Regions from separate parts of the Kitasatospora sp. NPDC001132 genome, predicted to be linked through region 1. Evidence: riboswitches for the same ligand, from Rfam matches in the RefSeq annotation. Region 1 holds a riboswitch; the other holds the start of a gene.
The links. A riboswitch is a leader RNA that binds a small molecule or an ion and turns the genes downstream of it on or off. The one in region 1 is predicted to bind thiamine pyrophosphate.

Region 1 (4,868 bases):
GCGTCGGAAACGAGCACCGGACGATCCCGCCCGCCCATTTCGAGCGCGGCGACCGACGGTCGACATCAGGTCATTCCGTGCTCACCCTCTGTCGCCCGGATGCGAGAATTCCGGCAATTTCGCGCAAGGAAGGTTTGACTGCTGACCAGAAGTGATCGGATCTGACGGTATGGCCCCGGCCGGTCCTCGGTGCGTCGGCGGATCACCAGGCGGTCACCGGCGCGATCACCGGGGCGGTCACCGGCGCGATCACCGGGGGACCGCCCGGCGATCGGCCGGCGATGATCCGGCCGTCAGTGGCCGAGCTGCGCCAGCACCTCCGCGGGCCGGTTGGTGATGATCGCGGACACCCCGAGCTCCAGGCAGAGCTCGACGTCGGCCGGCTCGTCCACCGTCCACACGTGCACCTCGTGCCCCAGCTCCCGCAGCCGGGTCACCAGCTGCGGGCGGGCCCGCACCAGTTCGATGCCCGGGCCGGCGATCCGCGCCCCGCCCGGTAGCGGCGAGCCCGCGCGCAGCCGGCCGAGCAGCGGCAGGGTCCGCTCGAACAGGAAGACCCGCCGGTACTGCGGCGCGGCGGCGACCACCCGGTCCAGCGCGACCGAGGAGAAGCTCATGATCCGGGCGGACGGGCGGCCGCCGTCCCGGGTCGCGCCGATCTTGAACCGCTCCAGCGTCCGCAGCAGCTCGGCCTCCACCCGGCCGCGGAAGCGCACCGGGTGCTTGGTCTCGATCGCCAGGTCCACCGGGCGGCCGCACTCCACCACCAGCTCCAGCAGCCGCTCCAGCCGCAGCACGCCGCGCAGCTCGGGGTCGGTGCTGGGGCGGCCGGTCTTCCAGGCGCCGAAGTCGTACGCCTCCAGCTCGGCGAGGGTCATGGCCGAGACGGTGCCCCGGCCGTTCGAGACCCGGCCGATCCGGCGGTCGTGCACGCAGACCAGCGCGCCGTCGGCGGTGACCCGGACGTCGCACTCCAGCGCGTCCGCGCCCTCGTCGAGCGCGCGCCGGTAGGCCGCGAGGGTGTGCTCGGGCAGGGCGTGGGAGGAACCGCGGTGGGCGATCACCTGGACGGTCGGCACGGTGCGCGCCGCCGTCGAGGACAGGTCTGGGCTGGTCACAGGCCCAACGATAGGTGGCGGAAGTGAAGCGCGGACAAAGACGGCCCCAACCGGTGGGGCCGTCTTCGCCGTGCTCAGGCGTGCTCAGTCGCGCTCGGGCGTGTTCTGCCGTGTTCCGCCGCGCCGGTTCGGTCAGGTCAGGTCCGGTCAGGGCCGGGCGGCGCGGCGGCCGATCGGGGTGAGCGCCCAGGTGACCAGGGCCGGCACCAGGAAGGCGAACAGCGAGGCCGAGGTCCACTCCCGCGGGGTGAAGTGCAGCGCCTCCTGGGCGGAGGTCCAGAAGTCCGTCCACCAGTCGGCCACCTTGGTCGGCGCGATGAACTGGTAGACGGCGAAGCCCAGCGCCCACGGCAGCAGCATCAGCCAGCGGGACGGCGCGTCGGCGGAGAGGTTCCAGCCGCGCCGGCCGGCGCCGAGGAAGTAGTCCACGACGAGCACCGCCAGCAGCGGCACGAACACCGAGCCGATCAGGCCGAGGAAGCCGTAGTAGGTGTCGGTGAACTCGTCGATCTGCAGCGCCAGCACGGTGATCAGCACGCCGATCGCGCCGGAGAGCACCCGGCGGTCCACCTTCGGCAGCAGGTTCTGCACCGACATCGCGGTCGAGTACACGTTGGCGAAGGACTGGTCCGTCTCGCGCAGCACCAGCACCAGCAGGAACAGCCAGCCGGCCCAGACCCCGAGGAAGGAGTCGAAGATCCGGTTCGGGTCGCCGCCCGACTGCAGCAGCGCCATCAGGCCGAGCACGTAGCACCAGACCTGGGCGATCGTGTAGCCGGAGAAGCTGCCCCAGAACGCCGAGCGCGGGGTGCGCGAGTGCCGGGTGTAGTCGGCGGCCAGCGGCACGAAGGAGACCGACACCGCGATCATCGCGTCGGTGGCGCCCAGGAAGCCGTGCCAGTTCCCCGCGCCCGGGTCCGGTACGCCCTGGCGGCCCAGCTGGACGGTGAGGTACACCATCGCCACCGCGACCGCCCCGGCCACGAAGCGGCGCAGCACCGCGATCGAGCCCAGCGGCCAGATGGTCAGCACGGTGGTCAGCGCGCCGGCGAGCAGGACGAACAGCCAGCGGTAGCCGGTGGTGTGGGCGACGGTCTGGGCGCCCGCCGAGATGGTCAGCAGCTCGAACACGCCCCAGCCGATGCACTGCACGATGTTCAGCACCGTCGGCAGGTACGACAGCCGGGTGCCGAACAGCCCGCGCAGGTTCGCCATCGCGGGGGCGCCGGTGCGGGCGCCGATCAGCGAGGCCAGGCCGAGCATCGCCGTGCCGACGACCGTACCGACGGTGATCGCGGTCACCGCGGCGGCCAGCGACAGCTCGCTGCCGGGGGCGCCGAGCACGGTGGCGGCCGTGGAGAAGCCGATCAGGCTGACGCCCAGGTTCATCCAGAGCGCGAAGTGGTCCCGGAAGCGCAGCGTGCGCGGCGGCTCGGTGTCGAGCACCAGGGGCGCCTCGACGTGATCGGCCCGCTGGGGGCGGTCCAGGACGGCCGTGGGCGTGGACCCGGAGAAACCCTTGGACTCGGGCGCACCCGAAGAAGAGGATGGCGAAGCAGGCGGCATGGCCGATACTCCCTACGCCGGCATTACCCGGACAGGTTCCGGCGGTCAGCGCCCCCTCGAACGTCCGTCACTCGCGTGGCGTACGGTCGACATGCGCACTCTCAGCCTGGTGGGTCCAAGCTCCCGCGTGTCAGTTGTGAGCGACAGGCTAACCGGCGCGGGGGCCGACACCCAAGGCCGAGGGCGTACGGTCCGCATCGCGGGACGCCCGGCGGGGGGAGGGGAGCCTCGGCCGTCGGTGCCGGCGTCGGTGCCGGCTAAGGATTCTTATGAGTTCTTCAGAGGGGTCCTTACGGCAATCGAATCGGCAGTGCGAAAAACTATGGTCCTTGGTTCTGCCAGCTATGGAGGTCGTCCGTGAGCACCGAGCGCGAGGTTGGGCCCGCCGGGCCGCAGGGGGAGCAGCCCGCCGGCCAGGGGGCGGCCGAGACCGCTCCCGAAGGCCCCGCTCAGGGCGGGCACCAGCCGACCATGGCCTTCCGGCGGGTGCCGGGGCCGGAGGCGGGTGCCGCCGATACCGCTGCCGTCGAGGCGGCGCCGCCCGTGGACGCCGTTCCGGCCGAGGGCGTCCCGGCCGAGGGGGTCCCGGCCGAGGGTGGGCACAAGCCCACCGTCGCCTTCACCAAGGTGCCGGCGCCGGAGTCCCCCGCCGCGCCCGTCGCGGAGGAGCCGGCCGTCGACCCGGCCACCGGCTACATCGACGCGCCGCCGCCGGTCCTGCCGCCCGCCCCGCCGTCCCCGGTCGCCGCCGCGCCCGCCGCCCCGGCCCTGCCGCCGGCCGGCAACCCGTACGCCACCCCGACCCACGGCGTCCCCGCCGCCGGCGCGCACGAGGGCTTCGGCGCCGCTCCGGCCGCCGCCCCCGCCGCGCACGGCCACCACCCCTTCGGGGCCGGCCAGCCGCTCGGCGGCTGGGGCCCCACCCACGACTCCACCTCCGGCGGCGCCGGCTACCCCGGAGGCCCGGCCGGCCCGCTCGGCTACCCTGCGGACTACCCCGGTGGTCCCGGCGGCCACGGCGGCCCGCGCAAGAAGCGCGGCGGCCTGGTCGCCCTGATCGCGGCCGTCGCGGTGGTCGCCGGCCTGGCCGGCGGCGCGCTCGGCGTGTCCGTCGCCGACCACGTCGACAGCAGCAACGCCGCGAACGACCACCGCAGCACCACCGTCCAGGCCAGCGACACCCAGAAGAACGAGCCCGCCCCCGGCTCGATCGCCGCCATCGCGCAGAAGGCGCTGCCCAGCGTCGTCACCATCAAGGCGCAGGGCAACGGCGAGTCGGGCACCGGCACCGGCTTCGTCTTCGACACCGAGGGCCACATCCTCACCAACAACCACGTGGTCGCGCCGACCCTCAGCGGCGGCAAACTGACCGTCAAGTTCGCCGACGGCACCTCCTACAGCGCCTCGGTGCTGGGCCACGCCGAGGGCTACGACGTCGCCGTGGTCAAGATCGACAACCCGCCCAAGAGCAAGCTGGCCCCGCTACCGCTGGCCGACTCCGACAAGGTCAACGTCGGCGACGCCACCGTCGCGATCGGCGCGCCGTACGGCCTGGAGTCCACCGTCACCAGCGGCATCATCAGCGCCAAGGACCGCCCGGTGGCCTCCGGCGACGACACCGGCTCGCAGGCCTCGTACATGAACGCCCTCCAGACCGACGCCTCGATCAACCCCGGCAACTCCGGCGGCCCGCTGCTGGACTCCGGCGGCGCGGTGATCGGCATCAACTCGGCGATCCAGTCCAACGCCTCCGCCAACGGCCGGGCCGGCAGCATCGGCCTGGGCTTCGCCATCCCGATCAACCAGGCCAAGTGGGTCGCGGACACCCTGATCAAGACCGGCAAGCCGGTCTACGCCAAGCTCGACGTGCTGCGCAACGACGACTACAAGGGCGACGGCGCGCAGATCCAGACCAAGGACATCCAGGGGCAGCCCGCCGTCACCCCCGGCGGCGCGGCCGACAAGGCCGGCCTCAAGCCGGGCGACGTCATCACCAAGCTCGGCGGCGTCCCGATCGACAACGGCCCCGCCCTGGTCAGCCGGATCTGGACGCACAAGCCCGGCGAGACCGTCGACGTCGAGTACACCCGCAACGGCCAGACCCTCAACACCAAGGTCACCCTCGGCCAGCGCGAGGGCGACCAGTAACCCACGGCCCGCGCGGAAACGTGTGCACCGAACCCC
Region 2 (4,868 bases), on a different contig from region 1:
CGGTGCACAGGTACAGCCGGGCGTCGGCGAGGGCGGCGCGGGGGTCTGTCATCACAGCGCCATGGCCTGGGCGCGGCGCTTGACCTCCGTCGCCCGGTTCTCCCACAGCGCCTGCACCGGGGTGCCGGGCAGCGACTCGTCCTCGGAGAACATCCACTCGATGATCTCCTCGTCGGAGAAGCCGCTGTCCCGCAGCACGGTCAGCAGGCCGACCAGGTGCTTGACCGGGCCGGTCTCGTCGATGAAGGCCGCCGGGACCTGCAGGGACTTGTTGGGACCGCGGCGGACCGCGATCAGGTCACCCTTCTTGACCATGTTGCGGACCTCGGTGACCAGCACACCCCACCGCTCGGAGATGTCGGGCAGGTACAGCCACTGGGGGACCAGGGCGTCAGTCTTGGCATCGATCTCACTCACGGCACCAGACTGCCACCTCGACGGCCCGCCGCGCACCCGGCCCTACGCCACGGCCGCCTTCAGCGGCACCGCGGGGTCGGCCGCGCGGACCGGATCCAGCGCCGTGCCGCGCTCGATCAGCCTGCGCCCCTGGGTGAGGTCGCGCGGCCGGTCCACGGCCAGCAGCGCGCTCGGCACGCCGTCGCGCAGCCAGAGCACCGACCACTCGCCGTCCTGCGGACCGCCGCGCCAGAGCGGCACGTCGCCCTCGGCGTGCCGGCCGGCGTACTGGACCATCCGCCCGAACTGCTCGGACCAGAAGTACGGCACCGGGTCGTAGTCCGGCGCGTCCGCGCCCAGGACGGCGGCGGCCACCGCCTCACCGGACTGCAGGGCGTGGTCCCAGTGCTGGACGGCCAGCCGGGCGTCGGCCCGGGCCGACGGGTAGCTGACGCAGTCGCCCGCCGCGAAGACGCCGGGCACCGAGGTGCGCAGCCGCCCGTCCACGACGACGGCGCCGGTCGCGTCCAGCTCGACCCCGGTGCCGGCCAGCCAGCCGGTCGCGGGGCGGGCCCCGATGCCGACCACCACCTCGTCGGCGGGCAGGTGCGAGCCGTCCGCCAGCAGCACCGCGCCGGGCTCCACGGCGGCCACGCCGACGCCGCAGCGCAGCTCGATCCCGGCCGCGGCGTACCAGGCGGCCATCGCCGAGCCGATCTCCGTCGGCAGCGCGCCGGGCAGCGGCGCCGGACCGGCCTCGACCACCGTCACCTCGCAGCCGGCCGCGCGGGCCGCGGTGGACACCTCGGCGCCGATCCAGCCCGCGCCGACCAGCACCAGCCGCAGCCCGGGGCGCAGCAGCGCACGCAGCGCCAGGGCGTCGTCCAGGGTGTGCAGCAGGTGCGCCCGCTCGGCGCCGGGCAGGGCGCGCGGCACGGCGCCGGTGGCGATCACCAGCGAGCCGTACGGGAGGTCGCCGCCGTCGGTGTGCAGCACGCCGGGGGTGAGGCCGGTGGCGCGGCGGCCGGTGAGCAGCTCGATGTCGAGCTGCCCGTAGTCGATGTCCAGGGCGGTGGAGTCGGCCTTGCCGAGCAGCACGTCCTTGGAGAGCGGCGGCCGGTCGTACGGCGCGTGCGGCTCCTCGCCGACCAGCACGATCCGCCCCTGCCAACCGCCCTGCCGCAGCTTGAGGGCGCACTGCGCCCCGGCCAGCCCGGCTCCGACGACGACCACCTGATCCGTTCCGCTCAGCTCTGCCACGCCGGTCACTGTACTCAGCGGCCGACCGGCGGCCGCGGGGCCGGGGGTGGGCCGGGGGTGCGGGCGGTCCCTCCCCGGTTCGGGCCTCCGGCCGGGCGGGTCCCACCTCCCGCGCCGCTGTCCACCCCGCGTACGGGCCTTCGGCCGGGCCGACCCCCGGCGTTAAGGTGGGGGCACCACACGGGAGCCCGGCGGACCGGGCTGAGAGGCGGGCTGACACGGCCTGCGACCGTCCGAACCTGATCCGGGTCATACCGGCGAAGGGAGAAGAGCAGCTTTGTCACGCTTGCCATCGCCCGCCCACGCCGACGTGCTGGTGATCGGCGGGGGCGTCATCGGCCTCGCCATCGCCTGGCGCGCCGCCCAGCGCGGCCTGCGGAACGTGACCGTGGTCGACCCCTCCCCCGGCGGCGGCGCGGCCCGGGTCGCGGCCGGCATGCTCGCCCCGGTCACCGAGCTGCAGTACGGCGAGGAGCCGCTGTTGCGCCTCGGCATGGCCTCGAACGAGCGGTACGCGGACTTCGCCGCCGAGCTCACCGAGGCCGGCGGCGGCCGGGACACCGGCTACCGCCGCTGCGGCACGCTCGCCGTCGCGCTGGACTCCGACGACCGCGCGGAACTGCGCGAACTGCACGCCTTCCACCAGCGCCTCGGCCTGGACTCCGGCTGGCTGACCGGCCGGGAGGCCCGCAAGCTGGAGCCGATGCTCGCCCCCGGGGTGCGCGGCGGCCTGCACGTGGCCGAGGACCACCAGGTGGACGGCCGCCGGCTGCTGGACGCCCTGGTCTTCGCCTGCGAGGGCGCCGGGGTCCTGTTCCACCGGGCCGAAGCCGTCGAGCTGCTGGTCGGGAACGGCCGGGCGACCGGCGCCCGCCTGAGCACCGGGGAGACGGTGGGCGCCGAACAGGTCGTGCTCGCCGCCGGCCCGCACAGCCACCGGCTGCCCGGCCTGCCCGAGGGGGTGCTGCCCGCGATCCGCCCGGTGAAGGGGCAGGTGCTGCGGCTGCGCGTCCCTGACGCCTACCGTCCGTTCCTGTCCCGCAACGTCCGTGCCGTCGTCCGCGGCCGGCACGTGTACCTGGTGCCGCGCGAGAACGGCGAGCTGGTGGTCGGCGCGACCACCGAGGAGCAGGGCTACGACACCACCGTCACCGCCGGCGGGGTGTACGAACTCCTGCGCGACGCCCACGAGTTGGTCCCGGGCATCACCGAACTCCCGCTGCTGGAGACCTCGGCCGGGCTGCGCCCGGGATCACCGGACAACGCCCCGCTGCTGGGCCCGACCTCGCTGCCCGGGCTGGTCGCCGCCACCGGCCACCACCGCAACGGCGTGCTGCTCACCCCGGTGACCGCCGACCTGGTCTCCGAGTACCTGGCCACCGGCGAAGTCCCCGAGCTCGCAAGGCCGTTCACGCCCCTGCGCTTCTCCCCCGACCGCTCCACGACGAAGGCCTCCGCATGACCGAGACCACCCGGAACGGGACCCCGCAGAACGGGACCGCCCCGACCGAGATCACCCTGACCGTCAACGGCGAGCCCCGCCGGCTGTCCGCCGGGACCACCCTCGCCGAGGTGGTGGCCTCCGTCAGCGCCGCCAACACCGGCGTCGCCGCCGCGCTCAACGAGGCCGTGGTGCCGCGCGGTTCGTGGCCCGCGACGGCGCTGGACACCGGCGACCGGATCGAGATCCTCACCGCCGTCCAGGGAGGCTGAACCATGGCCGACGACCTTCTCACCATCGCCGGGACGTCCTTCTCCTCCCGGCTGATCATGGGCACCGGCGGCGCCCCCAGCCTGGAGGTCCTGGAGCGCGCGCTGCTCGCCTCCGGCACCGAGCTGACCACCGTCGCGATGCGCCGGGTCGACGCCGGCACCCAGGGCTCCGTACTGGACGTGCTGACCCGCAACGGCGTCCGGGTGCTGCCCAACACAGCCGGCTGCTTCACCGCCGGCGAGGCCGTGCTGACCGCGCGACTGGCCCGCGAGGCGCTCGGCACCGACTGGGTCAAGCTGGAGGTGATCGCCGACGAGCGCACCCTGCTGCCCGACCCGATCGAGCTGCTGGACGCCGCCGAGACGCTCGTCGACGACGGCTTCACCGTCCTGCCGTACACCAATGACGACCCGGTGCTGGCGCGCAAGCTGGAGGACGTCGGCTGCGCGGCCATCATGCCGCTGGGCTCGCCGATCGGCTCGGGCCTGGGCATCCGCAACCCGCACAACTTCCAGCTGATCGTGGAGGGCGCCGGCGTCCCGGTGATCCTGGACGCGGGCGCCGGCACCGCCTCCGACGTGGCACTGGCGATGGAGCTGGGCTGCGCCGCGGTGATGCTCGCCTCCGCGGTGACCAGGGCTCAGGACCCGGTGCTGATGGCCGAGGCGATGCGGCACGCCGCCGAGGCGGGCCGGCTCGCCCACCGGGCCGGCCGCATCCCGCGCCGCTTCCACGCCGAGGCCTCCTCCGCGATGGCCGGCCGGGCCGACCTGGACACCCGCGAGCGCCCCGCGTTCTGAGCGCCCGGCACGCCCACGGCACCGGCCCCCGCGGCGCGAAGCCGTGTCACAAGCAGGGCACAGCCGGGCCCGGAGGCGGTGTCCTCCGGGCCCGGCTCCGCCCGGCGGCACTAGACTCACCGGGTGGACATGGCACTGCACGACCCCCTGATCGGCAGCCTGCTCGACAACCGGTACCGGGTCGAGCAGCGCATCGCGACCGGCGGGATGTCCACCGTCTACCGGGGCACCGACACCCGCCTGGACCGGGTGGTCGCGCTCAAGGTGATGCACCCCTCGCTGGCCGGGGACGAGGGCTTCACCGCCCGCTTCATCCGCGAGGCCAAGGCGGTCGCCAAGCTCACCCACCCCAACGTGGTCAACGTCTTCGACCAGGGCGCGGACGGCGGCCACGTCTTCCTCGCCATGGAGTACGTGCCCGGCCGCACCCTGCGCGACCTGCTGCGCGACCGCGGCGCGCTGTCCGTCCGGGCCGCGCTGGACGTGCTGGAGCCGGTGCTGGCCGCACTCGGCGCTGCCCACAGGGCCGGGCTGGTCCACCGCGACGTCAAGCCCGAGAACGTGCTGATCACCGAGGGCGGCCTGGTCAAGGTCGCCGACTTCGGTCTGGTCCGGGTGCTCGGCACCGCCGACGGCGCGCCCACCTCGACCACCACCGCCACCGGCGGCACCGTCCTGGGCACCGTCTCCTACCTGGC

Region 2: it holds a riboswitch for thiamine pyrophosphate, as region 1 does, so the genes downstream of both, thiO (glycine oxidase ThiO) here and ACWDBE_RS19200 (purine-cytosine permease family protein) in region 1, are expected to answer to the same signal.

What each region holds. Positions count from the first base shown of each region.
Region 1 covers NZ_JBSFKF010000013.1:6,437-11,304, forward strand. Annotated here, with positions in the region: gene ACWDBE_RS19195 (glycerophosphodiester phosphodiesterase) at 294-1,118, opposite strand; gene ACWDBE_RS19200 (purine-cytosine permease family protein) at 1,266-2,684, opposite strand; TPP riboswitch at 2,677-2,821, opposite strand; gene ACWDBE_RS19205 (trypsin-like peptidase domain-containing protein) at 3,042-4,832, shown strand.
Region 2 covers NZ_JBSFKF010000003.1:9,275-14,142, forward strand. Annotated here, with positions in the region: gene thiE (thiamine phosphate synthase) at 1-52, opposite strand, end outside; gene ACWDBE_RS04445 (Rv2175c family DNA-binding protein) at 52-417, opposite strand; gene ACWDBE_RS04450 (NAD(P)/FAD-dependent oxidoreductase) at 460-1,665, opposite strand; TPP riboswitch at 1,827-1,939, shown strand; gene thiO (glycine oxidase ThiO) at 1,934-3,118, shown strand; gene thiS (sulfur carrier protein ThiS) at 3,115-3,369, shown strand; gene ACWDBE_RS04465 (thiazole synthase) at 3,373-4,170, shown strand; gene pknB (Stk1 family PASTA domain-containing Ser/Thr kinase) at 4,300-4,868, shown strand, end outside.